DNA from 3 places in the Mesorhizobium sp. P2_C7 genome. Region 1 is predicted to be linked to each of the others. Evidence: predicted binding sites of a transcription regulator. Region 1 holds the regulator's gene; each other region holds the start of a gene.
The links. Region 1 encodes PhoB, which activates phosphate uptake and scavenging genes when phosphate is short. Its sites were predicted from a motif close to TGTCATNNANCTGTCAT; they were not measured.

Region 1 (6,244 bases):
ATGGCCGAGGCATCCTGCGCCAGGATGATCAGCGCGTTGGCGCCCTGCGAAATCAGGCTCTCGACGTCGGTGAGCTGCTTGCCCGGATTGGACTGTGCATCAGCGGAAATGTATTTGTCACCAGCCGCCTCGATGGCCTTCTTCATCGCCGCTTCGTCGGTCTTCCAGCGCTCTTCCTGGAAGTTGGACCACGAAACGCCGATGACCTTGTCCTTCGCCTGCGCGACCGACACCAGCGTCAGCGACATGGCGACACCCGCCAGGATGGCGGCTGTGAATTTTTTCATAATATCCTCCCTGCGCCGCGTATGGCGCGACCAAACTGACCCGTAGGCCGGCACAGAGGCTCTATTTTTTCGAGCCTCGAAAAAATAGTGATCCAACGCCCGAACGCTGTCAACATCGATTCTGATGGATTTTGACGTCTCTCCGAGTTTTTTTCGAGCTCCGTAATAAATAATGACAGGATGGTGGGGTTCTGCCAGAATTTGGCGTGGCGCATGTCGCCCAAAAGTGCGCAGCGGTTTTGGGGCAACGACACGCGCAGAAACAAGTGCCTGAAGCGCGTCGCGCTTTCAGGCTTCGCTGATGGCCTTCGGGAGGCACGAAAGGCTGCAGCGACCGGGAGGATGTGAAAAAGCATGTCGGTCGGAATCCGCCACGACGATCTGCGCCGCCGCAACCGGGCGATGGTGATTGCGGCCGTGCGCCGCGCCGGACAGCCGTCCCGCACCGAGATCGCCGCGACCACGGGCCTCAGCCATTCGACCATATCGGCGATCTCCTCCGACCTCATCGGCGAAGGCATCCTGACTGAGGGCAAGCCGAGCGAGGCCGGCTCGCTCAAACGCGGCCGGCCCCAGGTCGGCCTCGGCCTCAATCCGGAAGCGGCGGCGGTGATGACCGTGGTGTTGTCACTGAACTTCCTCTCGGTCGCCGTCATCGACTATGCCGGCCAGGTGATCGCCGAGGAACAGCGCCGGCTGGACACGCTGACCATGTCGCGCGACGCGCTGGTCGGTGAATGCGTTGCCATCGTACGGCGTCGTCTCGAAGACCCCGACCTCGACGTCCGCAGTGTCGCCCGCATCGCGTTGGCGATCCAGGGCATCACCGACACGCGTGCCCGCGCCATGCTGTGGTCGCCGATCACGCCGCACACCGACATCGCCTTCGCCGACATACTCGAGGACGAGTTCGGCATCCCCGCCACCATGGAGAACGACTGCAATATGATGGCGATAGCGTTGCGCTGGCGCGACCCCGAGCGCTACCGCGACGACTTCATCGCCATCCTGTTGTCGCACGGCATCGGCATGGGCCTGGTGCTGAAGGGCGAGCTGTTCACCGGCACTCATTCCTCGGGCGGCGAGTTCGGCCATATGATCCATCGGCCGCACGGCGCGCTGTGCCGCTGCGGGCGGCGCGGCTGCGTCGAGGCCTATGCCGGCAACTACGCCATCTGGCGCAACGCAAGGCAGATGAGTGAGGACGCGGAACCGGTCGCCGATGTCAGTGATGCCGACATGCGCGCGCTGGCGACCGCGGCCCGCGAGAGGGATGGACCCGAGCGCGAGGCCTATCGCAAGGCCGGCGAGGCACTCGGCTACGGTCTCGGCAGCCTGTTCGCGCTGATCGACCCGGCGCCCGTCGCCATGGTCGGCGTCAGCGCCGCCGCCTTCGACCTGATCGAGCCGGCATTGCGCGAGGCGATTGCCCAGACCGCCGGCGGCCAGCATTCGCAATCGATTTCCTTCGACACCGAACCGAACGAACTTCCACTGATCCGCGAAGGCTGCGCCACGCGGGCATTGACCTTTGTCGACCAGGAGATTTTCGCGCCCGGCACGCAGGCGAGGTCCGGCCTCGGCGGCAAGAACGTCGCGTGAATGGCGCGCCTGGATGTGTTGAGATTCAGGTTAGGCCGAGTCGAGAATGGCGGGTTCCAAGAACCGGAGCGGAGCGGACATTTGGATCCGTGAGTGCCGGAAGCGCAGGAAACTGCCGTTCGCAGGCCGGCATCACCTGAATATCAGCATATCCCTAATCTTCCCGGATTGCGTAGCCCGCCCCACGAATGGTGCGGATGACATCGGGCATGCGGCCATTGTTGACCGCCTTGCGCAGCCGGCCGACATGCACGTCGACCGTGCGTTCGTCGATGTAGATCGTCTCGCCCCAGACATTGTCGAGCAGTTGGCTGCGCGAGAACACACGGCCGGGATGGCGCATCATGAATTCGAGCAGGCGGAATTCGGTCGGTCCGAGCCGGATCTCGCTCTTCTTGCGATAGACCCTGTGCGATTCACGATCGAGCACGATGTCGCCGACCTTGAGCACGCTGGACAGCACTTCCGGCTTGGCGCGGCGCAGCAGCGCCTTGACCCTGGCCATGAACTCCGGCGTCGAGAACGGCTTGACCAGATAATCGTCGGCGCCTGTCGAGAGGCCCCGCACACGATCGCTTTCCTCGCCACGCGCGGTCAGCATGATGATCGGCAGCCGCTCGGTCTCGGGACGCATCCTTAGCCGGCGGCAGAGTTCGATTCCGGAAACCGCCGGCACCATCCAGTCCAGCACCAGAAGGTCGGGGACGTTCTCCTGCAGGCGGATCTCGGCCTCGTCGCCGCGCGTCACCACCTCGACCTGGTAACCCTCGGACTCCAGATTGTAACGGAGCAGCACACCTAGCGGCTCCTCGTCCTCCACCACCATGATGCGTGGCGCGATCATCGACTGGTCACCCCTGCCGTCATGCCGCCGGCGCGGACATTGCCGTCTCGTCCTGCTTCGGACGATTGGCGGGCAGCTGCGTGCCGGTCAAAACATAGTACGCATTTTCCGCGATGTTGGTGACGTGATCGCCGATGCGTTCGAGGTTCTTGGCGCAGAACAAAAGATGCGTGCAGGCGGTGATGTTGCGCGGGTCTTCCATCATGTAGGTCAGGAGTTCGCGGAACACGGAGGTGTACTTGACGTCGATGCGCTCGTCGTCGGCGCGCAGCTTCGCCAGCGCCGCCGCGTCGCGCGCCGTATATTCCTCGATGACGCCCTGCACCTGGATCAGCACCAGCTGCGCCATTGCGTCGATGGAGTGCGACAGGTCGCGCGGGGTTACGCTGAGGCCGACGGTGCCGACGCGCTTGGCGATGTTCTTGGCAAGGTCGCCAATGCGCTCGAGGTCGCCGGCCATGCGGATCGAACCGACAACATGGCGCAGATCGTCGGCCATCGGCTGACGCTTAGCGATCAGTGTGATAGCGCGGTCGTCGAGCTCGCGCTGGCGCGCGTCCATGATCGCATCGTCGGAGACGACTCGCTGCGCCAGGGCGTTGTCGGAATTCAGCAGCGCCTTGGTGGCGCCGCCGACCATCGAGCCGGCGAGGTCGCCCATGTCGCGGATCAGCCTGCTGATCTGTCCGAGATCCTCGTCGAAAGAAGCGACTGTGTGTTCGCCCATGATCTTAGTCCTCGTATGCCTGAGCTCAGCCGAAGCGGCCGGTGATGTAGTCCTGCGTGCGCTTCTCGCGGGGCGACGTGAAGATCTTCTCGGTGCGGTCGAACTCGACCAGTTCGCCCAGATACATGAAGGCGGTCTGCTTCGACACGCGCGCCGCCTGCTGCATGTTGTGGGTGACGATGACGATCGTGTAGTCGGCTTGCAACTCGTCGATCAGCTCTTCGATCTTGGCGGTCGACAGCGGGTCAAGCGCCGAGGCCGGCTCGTCGAGCAGGATGACTTCCGGCTTCACCGCCACGGTGCGGGCGATGCAGAGACGCTGCTGCTGGCCGCCGGAGAGGCTGAGGCCGCTGGCGTTGAGCTTGTCCTTCACTTCGGTCCACAGTGCGGCGCGCTTCAGCGCCTGCTCGACACGGCCGTCCATCTCGGACTTGCTGATCTTCTCGTAGAGCCTGACGCCGAAGGCGATGTTTTCATAGATCGACATCGGGAACGGCGTCGGCTTCTGGAACACCATGCCGATCTTGGTCCGCAGCAGATTGAGGTCCTGCGAGCGGTCGAGAACGTTCTGGCCGTCGAGCAGCACCTGGCCCTCGGCGGTCTGCTTGGGATAGAGCTCGTAGATGCGGTTGAAGACGCGCAGCAGCGTCGACTTCCCGCAGCCCGAAGGTCCGATGAAGGCGGTGACGCTGCGCTCGGGCAGCGACAGCGTGATGTCCTTCAGCGCCTTGCTCTGGCCGTAGTAGAAGTTGAGGTTCTTGACCTCGATCTTGGCCTTGCCGGCAATTGCCTCGGCGGCGATCGTCATGTCTGGAGACAACATCTGGCTCATTTGTCCTCTCTGCGTCCGGTCAGGCTGCGAGCAAAGATGCTGAGCGCGAGAACCGTCAATGTGATGATGAGTGCACCGGTCCAGGCCAGTTGCTGCCATTCCTCGTAAGGGCTGAGAGCAAACTGGAAGATGGTCACAGGCAGGCTGGCCATCGGCGCGTTGAGATTGCTCGACCAGAACTGGTTGTTGAGCGCTGTAAAGAGCAGTGGCGCCGTCTCGCCGGAGATACGGGCGATCGACAGCAATATGCCGGTGACGATGCCGGAAAGGGCGGCGCGGTAAGCGACCGACTTGATGACCACCCAGCGCGGCGCGCCGATCGCAGTGCCGGCTTCGCGCAACGCGTTCGGCACCAGGTTGAGCATGTCCTCGGTGGTGCGCACGACGACCGGGATGACCAGGATGGCAAGCGCGACGGCGCCGGCGATCGCCGAGAAATGCCCCATCGGCCGGACCATCAGTTCGTAGACGAACAGGCCGATGATGATCGACGGCGCCGACAAAAGGATGTCGTTGATGAAGCGCACCACGGTGGTGAGCTTCGAAAAGCGTCCGTACTCGGCCATGTAGGTGCCGGCCAGCACGCCGATTGGTGTACCGACGACGACGCCGATAATGGTCATCACGATGCTGCCGTAGATGGCGTTGAGCAGGCCACCGGCATCGCCGGGCGGCGGCGTCATTTCGGTGAACACCGCAAGATTGACGCCGGACAGGCCCTTGTAGAGCAGGGCGCCGAGGATGAGCGCCAGCCAGGCAAGTCCGATGCCCGCGGCGGCGACGCACAGCGTCATCATCACGGAATTCTTCCTCTTGCGGCTCTGATGAAGCGATGTGGCTGTCGACATCGGTCAGGCTCCCGTGCGGGCGTCAATGCGCATCAGCATGTAGCGTGCGATGGCGAGGATCAGGAAGGTGATGACGAACAGGATCAGGCCGAGCGCCACCAGCGAAGAGGTGTAGAGATCGCCGACGGCTTCGGTGAATTCGTTGGCGATGGTTGCGGAGATCGTCGTTGCCGGCGCGAACAGCGAGGTGCTGATGCGATGCGCGTTGCCGATGACGAAGGTCACTGCCATGGTTTCGCCGAGCGCGCGGCCGAGGCCGAGCATGACGCCGCCCATGATGCCGATCCTTGTGTAGGGAATGACCACGCGGCGGGTCACTTCCCAGGTCGTGCAGCCGATGCCGTAGGCGGACTCTTTCAGCACCGGCGGCACCGTGTCGAAGACGTCCTTGGTGATCGAGGTGATGAAAGGCAGCACCATGATGGCAAGGATCAGCGACGACGTCAAAAGGCCGATGCCGTAGGGCGGACCGGCAAACAGGCTGTTGAGGCCGGGAATGCCGTGGAACACGCTGATGATGAAGGGCTGCACGGTCGTCTGCAGGAAGGGCGCCAGCACGAACAGGCCCCAGATGCCGTAGATGATCGAAGGGATGCCGGCGAGCAGCTCAACCGCCATGCCGATCGGGCGCCGCAGCGGGCGCGGGCAAAGCTCGGTGAGGAAGATGGCGATGCCGATGCCGAGCGGCACGGCAATCAGGATGGCGATGGCGGACGTGATGATGGTGCCATAGATCGGCGCCAGCGCGCCGAATTTCTCGGTCACCGGATTCCAGCTTTCGCTGGTCAGGAAGGAGAAGCCGAAGGTCGACAGGGCTTGCCAGGAGCCGGCAAACAGCGAGATCGCAACACCGCCGAGCAAGACCAGCACCAGTATGGCTGCGGCACGGGTCATTCCGTGAAAGATCGCGTCGGTCAGCGCGAAACGTCTGACAGTCGCGTCGCGCGAACCTCGAATGGCTGGCAAGGCTTCCTGGACAGCACTCATGTGAAGCTCGGCTTTTTTGAGTTGAGGGAAAAGGAGCGCCGCGGCGCGGCGCTCCTTCCAAGGGACGTTATTCGCCGACGTAGACGGGCTTGCCGTCAGCCTGGATGTCGGCCTTCC
Region 2 (6,244 bases), on a different contig from region 1:
TGATCTCGCGGCGGCCGATGGACTCTATCCTTGCCCGGCGGATGCCCATCCGTTCCGCCTTGTCGAGAGCCCGGTCTTCCGTGCAGCCTCGTGAGTGACGACGGTCGCGCCAGTCGTCGCTGCGGACATCGCAATCGTCGTCGTTGGGATCGCAATCTGGCAGGAGCTTCAGCCGCGGGCCATGTTTGCCCAATTCCAACTGCAGGCTCTCTGCCTGTGAAGGAAAGGCCACCAATGCAACGGCGCCAAGGCCGACAAGCGCCGACAGCAATGAGGTGATCGAAACCGTGCGCACTACGTCCTCCATCTGAATCATAACGCATCCATCACTAGATGGTTCGACTCTCTCAGGCTATTGCCGATGGAGGGTTGTTGCCGGATCGATCGTTGCGTTTACTGCCGGCGCCAGCCGGCGTCGCTGTCCTCCACCCCGTCGAGGCGGTCGAGCAGCTCCCTGAGGCGGTCGGGAATGTCGGTCTCGGTGCGGAAGGCCGGCAAGGTACGCAGAAAGCGCGTCACCGCCTCGGCACCGAACTGGCGCCTGACCTCGGTGGCCAACCGTTCTCCCTTTTCGCCTTTGTTGCGGGTCATAATCTCAAAATCCTGTGTCAGCTTCGAAACTCCTCCAGCAGGGGAATGGTTCCCGCACCACGCCTTTGTGGCAAGCAAAGCGGTCATTTAAGGTAAAGCTTGAATTAAAATCGAAAGACGGTGCCGTTCGTTGTCCTGCCCTGGTCAAGGGCCTCTACCATCGCTTACCCCTTGATTTTTGGCCGCCAAACCTCGATATCGGGCTCAAAATCCATATCATTCGAGATTGACGGGAAACGGCGATGAGCGACCAGGCAAAAGACGAACGCGCGCCCGATGAAGTCGAGGCGACCGAGGCCAATGCCGAGCGCGCGGAAGGCAGCATCGATGGTGACTATGAAGCCCTTGTGCGGCTGCTGAAGGAAAATGAGGATCTGAAGGACCGCGCGCTGCGCGTCGCGGCCGAGATGGAAAACCTGCGCCGCCGCACCGCGCGCGACGTGCACGACGCGCGCACTTACGCGGTGGCGAATTTCGCGCGCGACATGCTGTCGGTGTCGGACAATCTGCGCCGCGCGCTCGACGCCATCCCGGCTGAAGCAAAGGCATCCGGGGACGCCGGCTTCAAAGCGCTGATCGAAGGCGTCGACCTCACCGAGCGCGCCATGCTGTCGGCGCTGGAACGGCATGGGGTCAAGAAACTCGCGCCTGAAGGCGAGAAGTTCGATCCCAATTTCCACCAGGCGATGTTTGAAGTGCCCAATCCTGATGTCCCGGCCAACACCGTGGTCCAGGTCGTCCAGCCGGGCTATTCGATCGGTGAGCGGGTGCTGCGCCCGGCCATGGTCGGCGTCGCCAAGGGCGGCCCGAAGTTTGCCGCCGAAGCCCCAGTCGAGCCTGGGCCTGTCAATGAGCAGGCTGAGAAGGATGCCTGACGAGAGTGAGTAGCGAATAGGGGTAGCGAATCGGAAATAGTTGATAGCGGCCAAGTGGCTTCGTGCTATTCCCTATTCGCTACTCCCTTCTTGCTATTCGCTCACTCATGAACCCCATCGCGCTTCTCGACTATGCCGGCGTCGCCGTCTTTGCCGCGACCGGGGCGCTTGCTGCTTCACGCAAGCAGCTCGACATTATCGGCTTCCTGTTCCTGGCCAGCGTCACCGGCATCGGCGGCGGCACGTTTCGCGACCTGATCCTCAACGTGCCGGTGTTCTGGGTGGGAAACCGGGACTACCTGCTGATCTGCGCGGTGGTGGCGGTGGTGGTGTTCTTCACCGCGCACCGTGTCGAATCCCGTTACAAGCTGCTGCTCTGGCTCGACGCAATCGGCCTTGCCGCGTTTTCCGTGATGGGCGCGGCCAAGGGGCTCGCCATCACCGGCTCGCCAGCGGTGTCGGTGATCACCGGCATGCTGACCGCTACATTCGGCGGTATCCTGCGTGATCTTCTGGCCGGGGAGCCTTCGGTGCTGCTGAAGCCCGAAATCTATGTCACGGCCGCGCTCGTCGGCGCTGCCATCTTTACAGCAGGCGATGTGGCTTGCTTACCGCAGATTGTCTCAGGATGGGCCGGCTTCGCCGCGGCGTTCGCCGTGCGCGGCGGCGCGCTTCGCTTCGGCTGGGCGTTTCCGCCCTACAAGAGCCGGCCCGGCCGGCGACCGGAAGATATTCCGTGAAAAGAGGGAATAGCGAATAGGAAGTAGCGAATAGCGGTTGTTGCCGCGCAACTCCGGCTACGACGTCCTATTCGCTATTCGCTATTCGCTATTCGGCTGTTCACGCTGCGAAGCGCTGCGCTTCCCCGCCGTAGTAGTTGACGTAGCGGGCGCCGATTTCCTTGACCGGCATCACGACGAACACGTCGACCGTCGAGAATTCGCGGTCGATGACGCAGCCATCGCCGATGCGGGCGCCGACGCGCAGATAGCCCTTGACCAGCGGCGGCATCGCCGCGATCGCCGCCTTGGCATTGACCGCCTCGATCGGCATCAGATCCATCGAACAGTAGCGCCCGGACACCGCGCACACGTCCCAGGCCGAATTCGTCCGGCAGTGGTGGGCGAGATAGGTAAGCGCCTCGGCATGCGCCGCCGGCACAGTGCCGTGGAAGGACGCGCAACCGGTCATCACACCGATTTCGTAGTGGTTGATATAGGCCCAGATACCTTGCCACAGCGCCTCGATGGTGCGCTTCGAACGATATTCAGGCAAAACGCAGGAGCGGCCGAGCTCGAGAAAACGCTGACCGGGGTGACGGGCGATAAGCTTGGTCAGCTCGAATTCACCTTCGGAATAAAAGCCTCCAGCGGCGGCCGCGATTTCTTGCCGCAGCAGGCGATAGGTGCCGACGATACGTCGATGTTCGGGGCCGGAAAGCGAAGTATCGAAGACGAGCAGATGGTCGCAGAGCGGATCGAACCGGTCGGCGTCACGGCGATCCGGCGCCTGGAACAAATCCTTCCTGGCGCCGAGTTCATCGTAGAACACCCGGTAGCGGACTTCCTGCGCGGCCGCGATCTCGGCCTCGTTGCGGGCGAGCCGCACTTCGAGATTACCGATACGGCCGAGTGCTGCGCCCTTTATGACGGAATCGACGTTACGTCCGGCAAGCAAGGCGCTGCTGGCGTTCGGCCGAGTGTCACATTCCGGCATAACTGTATGCACGAGGATTCTCCTTCGAGCCATCCCTCTTGGCACGGGGATACGGTGTAGGTGCAACAGGATTGTGACAGTACCGTGATACGACGTCGTGGGCAATACTTCGTCGGCTGGCGAATACGGTCAACCGGCTACGTTACGCCTGCGGGCGGGGTGGATGGGCTGTCGAAGTTCCTGACCTTCGGCTCGCGATCATGCCCTAGGCCGCGACCTGTCCCTCGACGGCATTGACCAGCGCGTCAGGGTCGAGTGGCTTGGTAACGAAGCCGCTGGCGCCATGGGCAAGCACCGCATGGCGGGTCTTTTCCTGGCTATCAGCCGACAGCACCATGATCGGCACCGGCGGCACGGCGGTTTCCTCCTCGTAGCGGCGGATGGCGGCAATCGCGTCCAGCCCGTCCATGACCGGCATGTGAAGGTCCATCAGAACCACGTCGAAGCGATGGTTGTGCCCGGCGCCGGTGACAGCCTCGACGGCCGCCTTGCCGTTGCCAACCACCTTGACGCGATGCCCGGCCTTCAGCAGCGTGGCGCGGGCAAGCATGGCGTTGATGTCATTGTCCTCGGCGATCAGCACCGACAGGCCCCGTTGGCGATTGCCTGCGGCACGCAGCGCGGGCGCGTGACGGTTTTCCGGCTGCGGCGGGGCGAGGGCGGGAGCATTGCTGCTCAACAGCACACGCAGAAGCGTTCCGCCACGCACCGGCCTGGCAAGGAAGGTCGCGTAGCCGCTGGCGCGAAATTCGCCAAGCATGCCGCGGTCGGTCGGTGCGATCAGCGTAATGGCCTCGCTGTCGGCGAAACCGCTCTGGCGCAGGCGCTTGAGCAGCCTTCCATCGCTCGCTTCCATCGCCGCGTCGACCAGGAGCACATCGCAGCCGTCGGCGAAGGGCGCGGCCTGCGCGACGGTGATGGCGACATCGACCGCGCCGCCATTGGCGCGGATGGTGCGGGCGATGGCATCGGCCTCGACGGCATTTTTCGACAGGATCACCGCGCGCTTGCCCGAGAGCGCGTTCTGCCGGCCCTGCGGCGCTTCGGTGGCCGATATTGCCGGGATTTCAAAGACGAACTCGGATCCCTGACCGAGCCGGCTCGATACTGAAATCGTGCCGCCCATGGCGGCGACCAGGCGTTTGGATATGGCGAGGCCGAGGCCGGCCCCGCCATGCGTGCGCGTCGACGTGCCGTCGGCCTGCTCGAACTCCTCGAAAATGCGCTCCAGGTCGTCTTCGTGCAGACCTGGACCGGTGTCGGCGATCGTGAAGCAGATGCGGTCGGTGGTTTCGGTGCGCGCGCGTGCGATGCTCACCAATACACCACCGCTGTCGGTGAACTTGATGGCATTGCCGATGAGGTTGAGCAGCACCTGCCTGACCTTGCCCGGATCGGCGGTGATCAATTGCGGCACGTCGGGTTCGACATGGCAGCCCAGCCCGATATCCTTGGTGAAGGCGCGGGCAGCCAGCAATTCGACGATGTTGTCGGCGATCTCGCGCACCGACATCGGCTGCGGCTCCGGGTCGAAGCGCCCCGCCTCGATCTTGGAGTAGTCGAGCAGATCCTCGATCAGGGCGAGCAATGCGCTGGCCGAGGTCGAGACGGCGCCGACATAGGTCTGCTGTTCCGGCGACAGCCTGGTGTCGGCCAGCAACCTGGCCATTCCCATGATGCCGTTCATCGGCGTGCGAATTTCATGGCTGACCGTGGCGAGGAAGCGCGACTTGGCCTGGCTGGCGTATTCGGCCCGCTCGCGAGCGGTGATCAGCGAGGATTCGGCGCGTTTGCGGGCGGTGATGTCGCGCGCGATGGCGCGATGCGAAACGGCGCCGCTGTCCTTGTCGCGCACCGACAGTTCGATCCACGAAAACCAGCGCGGACCGCTCGGCGTGCGGATGGAGACATCGGTGGAACTCAGGCATTCATGATCGGAAAAGGCGGCATCGGGAACGATGCCGACATCGATGCCGAGTTCCGCCAGGGTCTTGCCGGCGAGGTCGCGTTGATCGCTTTCGACGAGGTCCGCAAAGATCTTGTTGGCATAAACGATGTAGCCATCGCGGTCGCGATGAATGACGAGGTCGCCAAGTGCGTCGATCAGGCCGCGAAAGCGCTCCTCGCTCTCCTGCATTTCCCACATGCGGTCGGCCAGCGTCTCGATCTCGGCGCGGCTGCGGGCAGTGGTCTCGTCGAGCAGGACCGCCGTGCGGTGTTCGCTCCGCCTGACGCGCAGATGCAGGGCAACGCCGGCTAGGCCGACTGCCAGCAATGCGACGCTGATAAAGATCGGTGCTCCGGTCAGATGCGCAAGGCCTGCCAGCACGACGATGGCGGCGAAGGCCAGCAACGGAAGGCCTTCGCGCCCGGCGGGTTCGGGCTCGGGCACCAGCGGCGGCGCGGCGACAAAGCGCCGCGTTGGCGTCGGCGCCGCATCGACGTCTTCGCCCGTGTCCACCTGTTGGCTGCCGGATTCCGCGATCATGCGAAACCCTTGCCAGATAGAGATTATGGAAAATTGCGGCGGATCGTTCGAATTTTAGCGGATGAGTGCTTTTCGCCCCGGCGGTGGTGGATTTGCCGGCACACGTGGCAATCCGTCCGCCCTCTCAGGGCAGTCGAGCGGCTCACATATCCACGACGACGCGCCCGCGGATCTTGCCGTCGACGATGTCATGGGCGGCATCGATGATGCCGTCGAAGCCGATGGTCGTCGCCAGGCTGGCAAGCTTCTGCAGATCGAGATCGGTGCCGATGCGCCGCCATGCTTCGAGGCGGACTGCCTTAGGCGCCATCACCGAATCGATGCCCAGCAGCGAGACGCCGCGCAGGATGAAGGGGGCGACGCTCGCAGGCAGGTCCATGCCTCCGGCCAGGCCGCAGGCGGCGACCGCGCCGCCATAGGAGGTCATCGACAGGACGTTGGCCAGCGTGTGGCTGCCGACCGCGTCGACGCCGCCGGCCCAACGCTCCTTGGCCAGCGGCTTGGCCGGCTGGGCAAGCTCGTCGCGCGATATCACTTCGGCGGCGCCAAGGTTGATCAGATAGGGGCTTTCGGC
Region 3 (6,244 bases), on a different contig from region 1:
GCCAAATGCCTGATATCGATGGCGGATGGATGGCAGGCGATGGATGCAGTTCCTGAACCGTTGACGCTCAGGGCCGGGGCGCTCGAGGTCGATCTCGTGCCGCGCATTGGCGGCAGCGTGGGCGCGCTGCGCTGGCGCGGCATCGACCTCATGCGCCGGCTTTCCGATGACGATCGGCAAGCGGGCAACGTGCTTGGCGTCGCCATGTTCCCGATGATGCCCTACGCCAACCGCATCGCTGGAAATGCCTTCGACTTCGCAGCCAGGCGCTGGCAGGTCCAGCCGAACAATCCCCCCGAAACAATCAACGTGCATGGCAGTGGCTGGAAACACGTCTGGACCGTCGCTGAGGCGGGCGGCGCCCAGGCAACGCTGTCGCTGGATATCGCAGCCGGCGTCGAACCCTACTCCTACCGCGCGACGCAGGCTTTCGTGGTGTCCGAGGTAGGGCTCAGCGTGACCATGACGCTGAGCAACACGGGGCCGGTTTCCATGCCGTTCGGCTTTGGCCTGCATCCCTGGTTCGATCGCGACCCGGACGTCACATTGCAGTTCGAGGCGACCCGGTTCTATCTCGAAGAACCGCAAGGCATCGCGGGCGATCCAATCACGCTTGCACCCGAACTCGACTTCGCCGCCGGCCGGCCTTTGCCCGCCGGCTGGCGCAACAATGACTATGGTGGCTGGACGGGCGAGGCGACGCTTCGCTTTCCCCTGCGCGGCGCCGGATTGCGCATCAAGGCCGATCCCGTCTTCGGACACTTGATGCTGTACGCCGACCCGACGAAACCGTATTTCTGCGTCGAACCGCAGACCAACGCCTCCGGCGCTTTCAACCGGGGCGGATGGAGCGATCCGGACGAAGGCGTCATCGTGCTCGCCCCAGGCGAAAGTGCGGCTGGCACCGTGTCGCTGATGCCCTTTGCCCTTGGGGCTTAGAGCAACAGCGCCAGCCCTATCGATTGATCCCGCGTGCGGTGCGGCGAACGCTGTGCAACAGGATGGCGAGGCAGCCTATCAACAGCAGGGCGCCGCCGAGCAGCGGCGGCAGCGCCAGCAGCTTCACCGCCGCCGTGATGATGGCCACCAGGACCAGCGCCAGCAGCGCCAGACTGCCGTCATCGACGAACATGCCGAAGAATTCCTTGGCCGCAAGACGAATGACGTTCATCGGGCGAGCCCTCCGGTGAGTGTGGGGTAGGCACCGCGCAGCCAGCGCACCATGGCAAACGACGCCAGCGCGACGATGGCGAAAATGGCGAGCAAGGCGAGATCGGCACCCGGCCAGTCGGCGCCGATGCCTTCGCCGGTCCAGAAGATGCCGAAGCTGGTCAGCATCAGCCCGACGACGAATTTGAGCGCATTTTCCGGCACCCGCGCCAGCGGCCGGTGAACCGCCAGGCCGATAAGCATCACCAGGACAAAAGCCGCCAGCGCGCCGAGGCTGGCGTAGAGCGTTTGCCCATGTGCAGCGCCGACCGCAATGACGATGAACACCACCTCGACGCCCTCGAGCAGCACCGCCTTGAACGACGCCAGCCCGGCGAGGTAGTCGGCGCGGCGGTCGTTGGCCTGTTGGTGCAAGGCGGCGGTTTCCTTGGAGAAGGCTGCCTCCTCGTCATGCAGGGCGATGACGCCGACGCTGCGCAGGATGGCCTTTCGCAGCCAGCGCATGCCGAACAGGATCAGCAGCACCCCGACGACGAACTGCAGCGTGGTGATGGGTACCAGCGCCAGCAGCGGGCCGAACGTCAGCACCAGGGCCGCCAGCAGCGCCAGGGCCAGTGCTGCGCCGGTCAGTGCCGGGCGCCAGCTGCGCGTCACCCCGACAGCGAGCACGATGGTGAAGGCCTCGACGACCTCCACGAAAGACGCCAGGAATGCCGCCGTGATCGTCGAAAGTATGGGTGTCAGAGTCTGCATGAAGGTTTCCTGTATCGTCTCGTTTGACCATGATCTGTTCGAAGGTCGTTGCCCAGCGGATAGCGCATCACTATGCGGTCAGCACCACACAGCGCTCCAGTGGCAGCGAAAAAGCAAGTGAAGCGCCAATTGGCTCTAGATCAAGCCCGACATGTCGGAGAAGGCCATGGCCTTGCGCAGCACCTCGGCGAAGCGTTCACCAGCCGCCTCGCGCGGGCCGCTGTTGTCGATCGAGGTTACATCAGGTCCCGACAAGGTCACACTGGCGCTTCGCGCCAACCGCGCCAGCACTTCGCCGCGCGACTCGCGCCCGCGCATCGCCAGCCGCTCGGCCAGCACCTCCGGCGAGGCGGTGATCTCGACGATTGCCAGGTTGGCGTAGCGCTCGCGCAGCACCGGGATGATCGCGCGCGACACGTTGGCGACGGCAACATGGCCATTGGCGACCGACCAGTCGACATCGGCGGGAATGCCATAACGCAGGCCATGCGCCTCCCAGGAGATGGCGAAGGCGCCATCCGCTTCGGCTTCGACGAAGGCCGCGTCGGCCAGCGTGTCGTGATCCTCGCTCGCGGCATCGCTCGGCCTGGTGATGACGCGGCGAACGAACTCCAGCCGGGTCTCGTCGGCAAAGCGGGCGCGGGCGTAGCCGATCACCGTGTCCTTGCCGGCGCCGCTCGGTCCGACGACGGCGACGAAGACGCCGTCGCGGATCGGAAACCTCTCGGCGGACAATTCGCGCTCGATCAAGGCCGAGACCATCATGCGACCCGGCGTCCCTGCCGCCAGACCGTGCGCACGACCGGGACATGGTCGTCGACACGCACGCGCACCAGATCCGCGCGACGGCCCTGCTCGATGACGCCGCGGTCGGTCAGGCCGACCGCTTCGGCAGGGTTCTTCGAGACCATAGCGACCGCCTGCGGCAGCGAAATGCCTTCGACAACGTCGCCGAGGAAGAATGCCGACTGGATCAGGCTGAAAGGAATATAGTCGGACGACAAGATGTCGAGCAGCCCGTCGCCGGCCAGCGTGCGGGCCGAGACATTGCCCGAATGCGAAGCACCGCGCATGACGTTGGGCGCACCCATCAAGACGCCAAGCCCGGCCTGTTTCGAGGCCCTGGCGGCTTCCTCCGTGGTCGGGAACTCGGCGACGCGCACGCCCTGTTCGATCGCCTCGTCGACATGGCCTGTCGTGGCGTCGTCGTGGCTGGCCAGCACGATGCCGCGCTCGTGGCAGGCTGCGGCGATATGGACACGGTTCGGTCCCGAATTCCGGGCCGATTCCGCCATCCGCTTTTCGCAGAACAGCTTGAAGTCGCGGTCGGTCAATTTCAGCTTGCGCTGGTAGTAATAGGCATAGGTTTCGAGGTTGACGAACTGGCGCTGGCCGGGCGCGTGGTCCATCAGCGATGCCAGCTTGACCCGCTCATCGCCGTCGAAATTGGCGAAGGCCTTAAGGCAGTCCGGCGCCGAAACCTCACAGCGCAGATGGATGAAATGGTCGGCCCGCAGACGATCCTGCTGAACACTGTCCTCGATCGCGTCGGCCAGCTTGCGGATGTCGTCCGATGTCAGGTCGGCGTCCTCGTCCATGCCGACGCGCAAGGCATCGAGCACGGTGGTGATGCCGGCCGTCGCCACTTGCGCGTCATGGGCGAGCACGGCGGCGATCGGGTTCCAGCGCACCTTCGGCCGCGGCGCGTAGTGGCCTTCGAGATGGTCGGTGTGGAGTTCGACCAGCCCGGGAATGATGTAGTCGCCGCCCATATCCTCGCCGGCCATGGTCCCGCCGGTGTGGCCGGTGCCGGCATCGATGCCGGCGATAAAGCCGTCGCGCAGCACCAGCGAACCCTCGACGATCTCGTCGGCAAGCACGATGCGCGCGTTGGTAAGAACAGTTTCGGCGGTCATTTCAGGCAGTCCTTGTTATTCCGGCTCGGTTATTCAGGCGGTTTTTCTGGCAGGGCGGCGCCCGAGCGCGTGATGGGAGAGCACCATGAACGGTGCGCCCGGTTCGGTTTCGACAAACAGCGTCAACGCATCCACCAGCACCGGCTGTTGCAGCACCTCCGCGAACAGGCTGTCGATTGCTGCACGAAGACGAGGGCTTTCCTGTGGCCCCGCCCGGCCGGACAGCGTCATGTGGAAGCGAAAGGTCTCGAAGACATAGGGATAGCCCCACTGGCACAGATTGCGGAATTGGGCGGGCTTCAGCGAGTCCGGGCTGCGCCGTTCGATCTCGGCCTCTGTCAACGGCGCGCGAAACCGGTCGAAACCGAGCACCACGTCATCGGCAAAGCGGTTGAGCGGAGGCAGCGGTCCTTCCGGCACCAGCGCAAAGAAGCTGTCGATCTGGCTGACGACAAGGCGCGGGATCGTCACCACCGGCGTTGCCTCGGCAAAATGGTCGAGTGCCGCGCGCAGCGAGGTCTCCGTCTCGTTGGCAGCCAGCCGGAAGGGGGCTTTCAGCGTCGCATGAAAACCGTAGCGCCGCGCCGAAGCGGTGTGGAAGGCAACTTCCGCCGCCGACAGATCGGCCACCGTCTCCACCGGCCTTGTCGCGCCACCGAACGGGTCGCGGCCCAGCCAGTTGGCGGCGATCCGCGCCAGCGGCTCGTCCTGCCGGGGAGTGAAATAGATGGCGTAGCGCATGAGAAGAAGTCCTCGTTAAAGCGCGCCGCGTTTGAAGAAATGCTGCGACGCGCTTTAAGTCTTGGTTTTTCGCATGTCGTAATCCCAAAACCGCTGCTCACTTTTGGGCGACATGCACTGGCCCCGCTGCCATAGGCGATTTCCATGACGGATTGACGAAGCTTTGAAGGGTTTTCGAAGGCAAATCGACCCGGCAGGTCCTTAGCCGACGATTTTTCCAAGCTGGACCAACAGCTTCACCCAAAACGTGCGACCGGTCAGGCCTTCATCAACCATTCGTGCTCGGGCGCGTTGTGGAATTTCCACGTCCGCTTCGGCCCGGCCATCACGTTGAGATAGTAGAGGTCGTAGCCATGGCAGGCGGCGCAGGGATGATAGCCCTTGGGCACCAGCACGACATCGCCATCCTCGATCGCCATGGCTTCATCCAGCGCGCGATGACCGTTCTTGTCGGCGTCGGTGTAGACGCGCTGGAAGGCAAAGCCCTGCGGTGGGTTGAGGCGATGATAGTAGGTTTCCTCAAGATAGGATTCGGCCGGCAGATTGTCCTGGTCGTGCTTGTGCGGCGGGTAGCTCGACGTGTGGCCGCCGGGCGTGATGACCTCGACCACCAGCAATGAATCGGCCGGCTTGCCCTCCGGCAGGACGTTGGTGACGTAGCGCGTGTTGGTGCCCTTGCCGCGCACCTCCTGGCCGAGCTCGTCCGGGCCGATCACGCGCACCGGCAGGCCGCCGCCGAGGCTCGGTGCCGAGCAGACCGCGAGCTCCAGCTCCGTGTCTGCCGTAACCGACCAGTCGGAGCCCTCGGGTATATAGACCGACCACGGCTTGCCCTCGAAGGGCGACATGCGCTCGCCGAGCAGTCCGAGGTCCTTGCCGCCGGCTGTCGCTTTGCCCTTGCCGGTGACGAACACCAGGCAGACTTCGCGATCGCCCGTTTTTCCAGCAGCGCTCTCGCCGGGCTTCAGCCGATGCAGGTCGAAACCGACATAGGTCCAGCCGGCGTTTTTCGGCGTCACATGGGCGACGCGGCCATGGCCCTTGTCGGCCTTCACCAGCAGCTTCGACATCCGGTTACTCCTTCGGTTCGGCCTCGGCCGTTGTCTTGCTCTCGTCGGCCGGCCTCTCGTCGGCCGGCTTGTAGAGATAGAAGAACTGCCACACGGCGTAGCCGGCGAAGCCGATCGCGATCACGCCCCAGAACGGCGTGCCGGTGGCGAATTCGATGATCGACCAGATGACGCAGACCGCGACGACGGCGACGCGCCGCCACAAAGGCCGGAAAAACGGATGCTCGGAATCTTTCATCCGGCCAACCTACAGCAACCCGGCTTCGCCGAGAACCAGCGCGTCGGGCATTGGGGAGGCCCTAGGCATTGGGAAAGCCCTGCGTCTCGACGGTGTAGCCGGCCGCTGTCATCACCCGCATCAATTCCTTGTGGCCCACCTCAGCCATCTTGAGCGGCGGGTTCTTCTTCGGATCCTGCTCGGCCTCGACCACGAACCAGCCCTCGTAACCATGGTCGGCAAACCGCTGCACGATGGCGCCGAAATCCAGCGAGCCGTCACCCGGCACCGTGAACGCCCCGAGCGCGACGGCGTCGAGGAAGGATTGCTTGGTGCGGTCGAGCTTGTCGATGACGCCCATGCGCACGTCCTTCACA

Region 2: the regulator PhoB is predicted to act here: its motif matches at 3,245-3,261, upstream of olsB (l-ornithine N(alpha)-acyltransferase).
Region 3: the regulator PhoB is predicted to act here: its motif matches at 4,725-4,741, upstream of AC1D2G_RS04230 (DUF1045 domain-containing protein).

Annotation. Positions count from the first base shown of each region.
Region 1 is NZ_JBFUDW010000013.1:112,273-118,516, reverse strand. It holds gene xylF (D-xylose ABC transporter substrate-binding protein) at 1-287, opposite strand, end outside; gene AC1D2G_RS24915 (ROK family protein) at 642-1,889, shown strand; gene phoB (phosphate regulon transcriptional regulator PhoB) at 2,044-2,733, opposite strand; gene phoU (phosphate signaling complex protein PhoU) at 2,753-3,460, opposite strand; gene pstB (phosphate ABC transporter ATP-binding protein PstB) at 3,486-4,292, opposite strand; gene pstA (phosphate ABC transporter permease PstA) at 4,289-5,140, opposite strand; gene pstC (phosphate ABC transporter permease subunit PstC) at 5,144-6,127, opposite strand; gene pstS (phosphate ABC transporter substrate-binding protein PstS) at 6,195-6,244, opposite strand, start outside.
Region 2 is NZ_JBFUDW010000005.1:305,360-311,603, reverse strand. It holds gene AC1D2G_RS13420 (hypothetical protein) at 1-316, opposite strand, end outside; gene AC1D2G_RS13415 (hypothetical protein) at 394-594, opposite strand; gene grpE (nucleotide exchange factor GrpE) at 834-1,466, shown strand; gene AC1D2G_RS13405 (trimeric intracellular cation channel family protein) at 1,574-2,206, shown strand; gene olsB (l-ornithine N(alpha)-acyltransferase) at 2,307-3,182, opposite strand; gene AC1D2G_RS13395 (ATP-binding protein) at 3,388-5,670, opposite strand; gene acuI (acrylyl-CoA reductase (NADPH)) at 5,813-6,244, opposite strand, start outside.
Region 3 is NZ_JBFUDW010000001.1:878,576-884,819, forward strand. It holds gene AC1D2G_RS04205 (aldose 1-epimerase) at 40-939, shown strand; gene AC1D2G_RS04210 (hypothetical protein) at 956-1,171, opposite strand; gene AC1D2G_RS04215 (COG4280 domain-containing protein) at 1,168-1,923, opposite strand; gene phnN (phosphonate metabolism protein/1,5-bisphosphokinase (PRPP-forming) PhnN) at 2,059-2,688, opposite strand; gene AC1D2G_RS04225 (alpha-D-ribose 1-methylphosphonate 5-triphosphate diphosphatase) at 2,685-3,839, opposite strand; gene AC1D2G_RS04230 (DUF1045 domain-containing protein) at 3,873-4,580, opposite strand; gene iolB (5-deoxy-glucuronate isomerase) at 4,838-5,650, opposite strand; gene AC1D2G_RS04240 (DUF3329 domain-containing protein) at 5,655-5,888, opposite strand; gene iolE (myo-inosose-2 dehydratase) at 5,950-6,244, opposite strand, start outside.